Linked DNA regions of Vreelandella piezotolerans. The protein of the gene in region 2 interacts with the protein of the main gene of each other region in a pairwise test. Links are inferred from orthologs where the notes say so. Each region holds a gene or a part of one and is shown on either strand. Other genes may lie near its edges.

Region 1 (3,187 bases), 1.2 Mb from region 2 along the record:
TGGTCCCCACCGCCAACAGCCGAATCCTCATGACATCGTGGCTCGCTCTTCGAACTGCTTGAGCGATTCACTCACCGCGCCAGCATCGCTGGGCAAGTCTGCCCATAGCCGCTCGAGATCGTAGAGCGCACGCGCTTCGGGCAGCATGATGTGGACGACGATGTCACCCAGATCGACCAGTACCCAGTCTGCATTGTCGCCGCCTTCTACGCCGCGGGGATGAAGACCGGATGCTTTGGCTTTCTCGACGAGATTTTGGGCCAGGGCCGCCACGTGGCGAGTCGAAGTACCGCTGGCAATCAGCATCAGGTCGGTCACTTCGGTGAGTTTGGCAACGTCGAGTTGCGTGATATCACGTGCTTTGAGCTCTTCTAGCGCGTCGATCGCTAGGTTTTTCAGTGTATCGATGTGCATGACTCCTGAAGGCAACCCCTTGTGGTAGTGACGTGTGGTGATGACGTGTCGATTGATAAAATGCGATGACGGCACCACCTGATCGGTGGCACCGAACTGCAAGCGGGCCATTGTAACGGCTTCTTTCGCGACTGCCAGCGCTATTCACCGGTTTGATAAAGCCGCCCACTGAAAATTGCTTGCTCCACCGCTTCAGGCACCAGATACCGCACGCTTTTCCCCTCTTTCAACCGTTGGCGTATGTACGTTGCCGATATCGCCATCCGTGATGGCAGCTCCAACTGTAAAACACCACCCCGCGTGCGCTTCATCAGTTCGCTGACACTACTGACTTCGCGATGGCCAACCAGTTCCGTCAGTGCGGACGGCCAAGGCGATGGATAGCCTGGACGCGCAATGACCACCACATGCGCCAGCCCAAACACCTGCTCGGCGCGGTCCCAGTTGGCCAAGCGCAAAAACGCATCCTGGCCGATGACCATGACCAGCGACACCTCGTCGCCGTAGTGCTGGCGAAGCTCCGCCAGCGTATCGACACTGTAGGAAGGGCCCTCCCGTCTAAGCTCACGATCATCGGCTACGAGACCACAGGCATCGCCAATGCCCGCTTGCAGGAGCGCAAAGCGCTGGGCGGCCGATACTCGGGGGGTATCGCGCAGGGGCGGCTGTGGCGCGGGCACCATGTGCAGCGTCGCAAGCCCCAGGGCTTCACGCACTTCCAATGCGCTGCGCAGGTGACCATGATGAACCGGGTCGAAAGTGCCCCCCATCATGCCCACCCGCAATGGCGGCGGGCGTCGTGATGTCTCGCTCATTGTCGAACCTGACCGTCACCTAGCACGATGTATTTCTGGGTCGTCAATCCTTCAAGTCCCACCGGCCCACGGGCATGCAGCTTATCGGTAGAAATACCGATTTCAGCGCCTAAACCGTACTCGAAGCCATCGGCAAAGCGAGTCGAGGCATTGACCACGACCGAACTCGAATCCACCTCTGCCATGAAGCGTCTCGCCAATGAGTAATCTTGTGTCACGATGGCATCGGTATGGTGGGAGCCATAGCGCTCGATGTGTTCGATGGCCTCGTCCACGCCGTCCACCACTTTGATGGCCAGGATGGGAGCCAGGTACTCTGCTTGCCAATCCTCCTCGCTGGCCTCGAGCGCCTGGGGCAATAGTGCTCGTGTACGCTCGCAGCCACGCAACTCGACGTCGTGCTCGGCATATGCCCGGGCCAGCTCCGGCAGTAAGATATCCGCAACCGCAGCGTCCACTAACAAGGTTTCCATGGTGTTGCAGGTGCCGTAGCGGTGAGTTTTAGCATTGACCGCTATGGACAGCGCTTTGGCAGGATCGGCCGTCGCGTCGATGTAGACATGACACACGCCGTCCAAATGCTTGATGACGGGCACTTTGGCATCGCGGGAGATGCGCTCGATCAGCGATTTACCACCCCGAGGAATGATCACGTCGATATACGCTGGCATGGCGATCATCTCCCCTACGGCGGCACGGTCGGTCGTCGCCACGACTTGCACGGTGCCTGCTGGAAGCCCCACATCGGACAGCCCTGCCTGTAAACAGCGGCTCAGCGCCGCGTTGGAAGCGCTTGCCTCAGAGCCACCGCGCAACACGCAGGCGTTGCCCGACTTCAGGCACAGGCTAGCGGCTTCGATAGTCACGTTGGGACGCGACTCGTAAATGATGCCGATCACGCCCAGCGGCACACGCATTTTGCCCACTTGAATACCGCTCGGGCGATAGCGCATACCGTCGATCTCGCCGACGGGGTCCGGCAAAGTAGCCACTTGACGAAGTCCCTCGATCATTGCGTCAATGCGCTGATCATTGAGCGACAAACGGTCCAACAGCGCGCTATCCAGGCCGTTTTCTCGGCCTCGCTGCATGTCTTGCTCGTTGGCCTGTAAAATCTCGCTGCGCGCGGCATCGACACGCGATGCCATGGCGATCAGCGCCTGGTTCTTGACATGCGTATCGGCGCGACGCAGAACGCTGGCAGCGGCTCGGGCACTTTTCCCTACCTGCTGCATGTACGCGGGCACATCCCCGGCAGCCAGATGGTGTTGGGCGTCTTGTTGGAATGTCTCAGAACCGCGCATGCGATCTCCCTGTGTCGTAAGCGTTACCGATGAAGTGCGGCGTATCGTATCGCCGAATGGCCTAATACTGAGTGATTCGAAGGACGAGGCCAAGCAATGCGTTATGCTAGGGACATTCGCCATCAGGTAAATAGTAAGCCACCATGCAAAGCAAATACAAAATCAGCCTATTGAAGGCTAATCTACTTGCCGCGGCCGTCGCTTTATCGCTCTGGATACCCAGCGCGGAACCTGCAGCGGCCGTCATGATGTGGCTCTCCATCGGCTGGCTCTTGATCACCGCCTTGATCCTGGATTTTAGCCATCGCCGCTCCCGAGGTTTGCCCTGGCAAATGCTCGCAGGCACGCTTCTGCTGGGACTCATCGCCTCCGCACCAGACCGACATGCGCTACTCATTTGGGCTTGGGGGGCCGTGTTCATGCTACCCCAGGATCGTTGGGCGGCCGTTTTCAACGGTGGCGCTGCGCTGGTCAGTTGCCTCGTGCTGCTACCTCATATCCCGCTCCCCGAATGGCTGTTGATGGCACTCTCCTTGAGCATCCTACTGCTGCTGGCCATGTCGCGCACCCACCAACTGCTGACGATCAATGGCGTCATTCGTCAGCGGTTACGCCTCATACCCGGTTTGAATCTGTGGGCTGGCGAGCAGTTGT
Region 2 (5,422 bases):
CTGAAAATTGCGCGCGATGCAAGCATAATAGTGCGCTTTCGACCATGGTCCCACATCTTGTACGACCTGCGTCATGGTTTAACTACTGCTAGGTGAAGGAGCCGTTATGGCCTGGAATTCGCGTGTCGATCACGTTGCGCCTTTTCGCGTAATGCACTTATTGGAAATGGCTCAGGCGCGTGAAGCGGCAGGCCATGACGTGATTCACCTGGAAGTGGGCGAACCTGATTTCGCAACGCCCGCCCCGATCGTCGCCGCCGGGCAGCAGGCGCTGGCCAGCGGCAGAACACGCTACACCCCCGCCGCCGGTTTAGCGTCGCTGCGCGAGGCCATTGCCGGGCACTACGCCGAGCACTTCAACGCCACGGTTGACCCCGCCCGTATTCTGGTCACCCCCGGTGCGTCTGGCGCACTGCTGCTGGCCAGCCAGCTGCTTGTCGAAAATGGTGATCGAGTGCTAATGGCTGACCCAAACTATCCGTGTAACCGCCACTTCATGGCGCTGGCAGGGGCCGAGGTCGACGCCGTGTCGGTAGGGCGTGATAGCGGCTGGCAGCTCACCGCACCGCTGATCGAGCAGCACTGGCAGGCCAACACGCGTATAGCCATGCTGGCAAGCCCCTCCAACCCGACCGGGCATACGCTGGATGCCCCGGCGCTCGCCAAGGTGATCGACACCGTGGCTGCCAAGGGTGGCGACGTCATCGTCGACGAGATCTACCAGGGGCTGAATTACGATGACGCGCCGCTGTCGGCCACGTCATTGTCAGATGACGCTTTTGTGGTGAACAGCTTCTCCAAGTACTTCGGCATGACCGGCTGGCGCTTGGGTTGGCTGGTGGCGCCAGAGCAGGCCGTCGAGCCGCTGACCCGGCTGGCGCAAAACGTCTTTCTCGCCGCACCGACGCCCTCCCAGCACGCGGCGCTGGCGGCGTTTACTCCCGAGTGCCGGGATATTCTGGAAACCCGTCGCGCTACTCTCAAACAGCGTCGCCAAGTACTACTGGATGGCTTGGCCGAGCTAGGGTTAGCGCCGGATTTGCCGCCTCAGGGGGCGTTCTATCTCTGGCTGGATATCTCCCGCTACAGCCGTGACAGCCAAGCCTTCTGCGAGCGCCTGCTCGTGGAGGAGAATGTCGCCATCACCCCGGGGATCGATTTTGCCGTACAGGGCGGCGAGCATCATGTGCGCATCGCCTTCACTAACGACGTGGCACGGCTGCAGGAGGCCGTAGTGCGCATTGCGCGCTTCGTGAGCCGCTTATGATGACCTATCCCGCACTGGTGTCCGGCACGCTGCTGCGGCGCCATAAGCGCTTTCTAGCCGATGTACGCCTGGACAGCGGGGAGGACGTGGTGGCCCACTGCCCGAATACGGGCTCGATGAAGGCGGTCAACGTACCCGGCTGCCGGGTATGGCTCTCGTCTAGCGACAACCCCAAACGCAAGCTGGCCTGGACCTGGGAGTGGATTGCACTGCCTCAGCCTGAGGGGGGGACGGCGCTGGCATCGGTGCATACGGGGCGCGCTAACCGCTGGGTTGAAAGTGCCATCACGGCGGGGGATATCCCGCCGCTGTCGGGCTATCAAACGTTAAAGCGTGAAGTGAAGGTCGGCGAAGCGCGGCTCGATTTTCGTTTGGATGACCCTGAGAAGGGCGCCGCCTACGTGGAGGTCAAACAGGTCACGCTGAAAGAGGCGGATGGGCACGGCTACTTTCCCGACTCCGTGAGCGCACGGGGCACCAAACATTTAGCCACGCTGGCGGCGCTTGCCCAGCAGGGCGAGCGGGCGGTGCTGCTATTCTGCGTGGCGCACGAGGGGATTGCGGACGTGGCACCGGCGGCGCATATCGACGCCACCTACGCGGCGGCGCTCAGTGATGCGGTGCAAGCGGGGGTCGAAGTACTGGCGTATGGCGTGACGGTGACGTGGCAGCAAAGCGTACCGATAGCGGCCCGCCTGACGCGGGCACTACCGGTACGGGTTTAGCGCTCGATATAGAAACGCTGAATGAAGCTCACCGGCTCTGGATTCTCATTGCGGTCGTAGCGCACGTCGAGGTTGAATCGCATCGGTTCGTCGTGGCGCAGCGTGAACGTGGCAAGATGGTAGGTGGCATCGCCATCGTGCACGGTGCGAAAGCTGAGCGGTTCGCGGGTGTCGGTCAAGTCGCTCACGTAGCCGCCCACGCTGGCATTTACCGGCCGCGTGGTGCCATCCGGCTGGCGCTCGCGCACGCTGACGTTGACCAGGCCGTGCCCGATACTGCGCTGGATGCTGTTTGCCTGCGCTACTTCCGGAGTAAGAAAGCGCGTTTCGATGGCGTTGTAGTGGATCTCGTAGTCGCCCACTTGTACTATTTGCTCGGCCGCTGCCTGGGTGGCGCCGAGCAGAGTGCCCAGTAGCACCATCAGCAGTGGAAAGCGTCGCAGTGTCGCGATAGCCATAGCGTGTCTCCTCTCATGAGTGAGATAAGTGCGGTATCAGGCGCGTCGGCGCACCCGGAAAATGGCGATTTCACCAAACAGGTTAGGCCACCACTTCGAGGTCCAGTGCCCCTTGTGGTCGCCCACCCCCACGGCGCGGTCGACGATCACCAACCCTTTCTCTTTACATAGGTGCTCGAAGTCGTTGAACGTCGAGAGGTGAATGTTGGGGGTGTCGTACCACGCGTGGGGCAGCGATTTCGATACCGGCATATAGCCGCGCAGCCCCAGGTGAATGCGGTGACGCCAGTAGGCGAAGTTGGGGAAGGTGATGATTCCCTCTTCGGCGACCCGCAGCATTTCATCGAGCATCTTATCCGGGCGGCGCAGCGCCTGCAGCGCCTGGGTCATGATCACCTGATCGTAGCTATTGTCGCAGAAGCTACCCAGGCCGTCGTCCAGGTTATGCTCGATGACGTTGACGCCGCGCGCCACGCACTGGGTGATGCCGTCCGGGTCGATCTCCAACCCGTAACCCGTCACGCCTTTCTCTTTAGCCAACCGCTCTAGCAGAACGCCGTCGCCGCAGGCGAGGTCAAGGACGTGTGCGTCTTGGGGAACCCAGTCGTAAATCAGTTCGAGATCTGTGCGCATTAGCGTGTTTCCTCCGCGTCGGCGGCATCGAGGTGCTGCTCTCGAGCGACGCGGCCCATGAAGGCACTGAACAGCGCTTGATAGCGCGGCTCGGGCAGTAAGAAGGCATCGTGCCCGTGGGGCGACTCGATATTGGCGTAGCTGACTGATTTACCCGCGCGGGTAAGGGCGTCCACTAGCTCTCGAGAGCGCGACGGCGGGAAGCGCCAATCGGTGGTAAAGCTGACGATCAAAAAAGGACACTGCGCCGGAGCCAGGGCGCAGGCGAGATCGCCGTCGCAGCTGGCCGCCGGGTCGAAGTAGTCCAGCGCTTTGGTCATCAGCAGGTAGGTGTTGGCATCGAAGGCGGTCGAGAAAGTGTCGCCCTGGTAGCGCAAGTACGACTCCACCTGAAACTCGACGTCGAAGCCAAAGTTCAAGTCGTCGCTGCGCAGGTCACGGCCAAACTTGCTGCCCATGGCGTCTTCGGAAAGATAGGTGATATGACCTACCATGCGGGCCAGTTTCAGTCCTCGCTTGGGCACGGTGTCGTGCTCGGCGTACCAGCCGTCGAAGAACTCGGGATCCGAGCGAATCGCCTGCCGGGCGACCTCGTTGAAGGCGATGTTTTGCGCCGACAGGCGGGGTGTGGCGGCGATGACGACGGCATTGGCAACGCGTTCGGGGTAAGTGATCGTCCACTGCAGCACCTGCATACCGCCCAAACTGCCCCCCACGGCCGCGGCCCAGCGCTCGATGCCCAAGTGGTCGGCGAGTCGTGCTTGGCTAGTGACCCAGTCACTCACCGTCACTACGGGGAAGTCGGGTCCCCACTGACGGCCGGTATCCGGGTTATGGCTTACCGGGCCGGTACTGCCGTGGCAGCCGCCCAGGTTGTTCAGCGACACCACGAAAAAGCGGTTGGTATCGATGGATTTGCCTGGACCGATATGGGCATCCCACCAGCCGGGTTTGCGGTCTTCGGCGGTGTGGTAGCCTGCCGCGTGGTGGTGCCCCGATAGCGCGTGGCAAATCAGCACCGCATTCGAGCGTTCGGCGTTCAGCGTGCCGTAGGTCTCATAGATCAGTTCGTACTCCGATAGCGTCTTGCCGCAGGCAAGCGGCAGCGGCGTATCGAATTTCACCACCTGGGGCGTTACGAGGCCAACGGAGTCCGCTGGCCGGTCGTCATAAGCAAGAGTGTCTGAATCAGGCATCGAAAGCACTAGTCCTGCAAAAATAGGTCACTGCCAAAAGTGAGCTCGGGGCGTTAGTCGAGTCGATAGGGCCGTTATAGCCCTACGAGGGCACCCGAGATGCCTGCTGCGCGAATCAGCGAACCCACGACGATGCCGTCCACCAGGTTGATGGCGATGAAGACCACGATCGGCGAGAGATCGATCATGCCCAGCGGCGGGATCACCTTCCTCACCGGTGCCATGATCGGCTCGACCAGTTGCATCACCAGCAGCGCGCCGGGGTGGCTCGCGTTCGGGGCGACCCAGCTCAGGATGATCATCACGATCATGGCAAAGAAATAGATCTTCAAAATGGCGTTGGCCAGCGCGGCCACTCCAGCAATCAGTAGCCCTGCAATGGGCGGCATGCCCACGCCAATCACCATGAAGATGGCGACCATGCTGACGACTTTCAGCACGAAACCGGCCGCCAGAGTGGCAAGGTCAAAGCGACCGGCGACTGGCCCTAAAAAGCCTTGGAATAGCCCGACGACAGGCTGAGTGATTTTGACCACCGACTGGCTGAGCGGGTTGTAGTAATCCGCCCGCGATGCTTGCAGCAAAAAACGCAGCATCAACAGAAACAGATAAATATTGATCAGCGAGTTCACCAGCATTAACCCGGCGCTGCCTAATTGACTTCCCATTGCGGCTTCTCCTCGAAAATAGCGTTTGGCATCGTTCACGGCCTATTGGCGGCGTGCGACTCAGGCGTTACCGCTTAACTCTTTGGACATGGCGTCGGCGCGCTCGGCGCAGGCGTTCATAGCGTCGGCGATGATCGTGCGCAGATGCGCCTCTTCCATATGATGAATGGCACGCTCGGTGGTGCCGCCCGGTGACATGACGTTCTGTTTCAGCGTGGCCGGGTCTTTGTCACTGCGCTGGGCCATGGTGGAGGCGCCCAAGGCGGTTTGAATGGCCAAGCGGCGAGCGGTATCGGCAGGCAGACCGAGCTTCACGGCGGCCTCTTCCATGGCTTCGAACATCAAAAAGAAATAGGCCGGTGCGCTGCCGGACACGGCGGTCACGGCATCCAGCAGGCGCTCTTCGTCGACCCATTCGACGATCCCAACGGCTTCCATCAGCTGCGTGGCCAGCGTGCGCTGGGCGTCACTGACC

What was found. Proteins that work in one complex are often made in the same cells at the same time.
Region 1: the proteins of sfsA (region 2) and GYM47_RS07355 interact in binary tests that used the Escherichia coli proteins (3 or more experiments, as listed by UniProt). The link is inferred for Vreelandella piezotolerans from one-to-one orthologs.

What each region holds. Positions count from the first base shown.
Region 1 is NZ_CP048602.1:1,607,970-1,611,156, reverse strand. The notes cover bases 380-3,185. They hold GYM47_RS07355 (glutamate-5-semialdehyde dehydrogenase), read right to left. Parts: upstream 2,534-3,185; coding sequence 1,226-2,533; downstream 380-1,225. Other genes in these bases: GYM47_RS07350 (hypothetical protein), read left to right, coding at 2,677-3,185; nadD (nicotinate-nucleotide adenylyltransferase), read right to left, coding at 555-1,229; rsfS (ribosome silencing factor), read right to left, coding at 380-414. Also shown: 23S rRNA (pseudouridine(1915)-N(3))-methyltransferase RlmH, read right to left, coding at 1-31; more of rsfS, read right to left, coding at 28-379; more of GYM47_RS07350, read left to right, coding at 3,186-3,187. UniProt on the Escherichia coli protein: Catalyzes the NADPH-dependent reduction of L-glutamate 5-phosphate into L-glutamate 5-semialdehyde and phosphate. The product spontaneously undergoes cyclization to form 1-pyrroline-5-carboxylate.
Region 2 is NZ_CP048602.1:392,112-397,533, forward strand. The notes cover bases 129-3,127. They hold sfsA (DNA/RNA nuclease SfsA), read left to right. Parts: upstream 129-1,263; coding sequence 1,264-1,992; downstream 1,993-3,127. Other genes in these bases: GYM47_RS01850 (aminotransferase class I/II-fold pyridoxal phosphate-dependent enzyme), read left to right, coding at 129-1,267; GYM47_RS01860 (DUF4426 domain-containing protein), read right to left, coding at 1,989-2,450; metW (methionine biosynthesis protein MetW), read right to left, coding at 2,487-3,083; metX (homoserine O-succinyltransferase MetX), read right to left, coding at 3,083-3,127. Also shown: more of GYM47_RS01850, read left to right, coding at 107-128; more of metX, read right to left, coding at 3,128-4,279; GYM47_RS01875 (YggT family protein), read right to left, coding at 4,354-4,947; proC (pyrroline-5-carboxylate reductase), read right to left, coding at 5,008-5,422. UniProt on the Escherichia coli protein: Binds to DNA non-specifically. Could be a regulatory factor involved in maltose metabolism.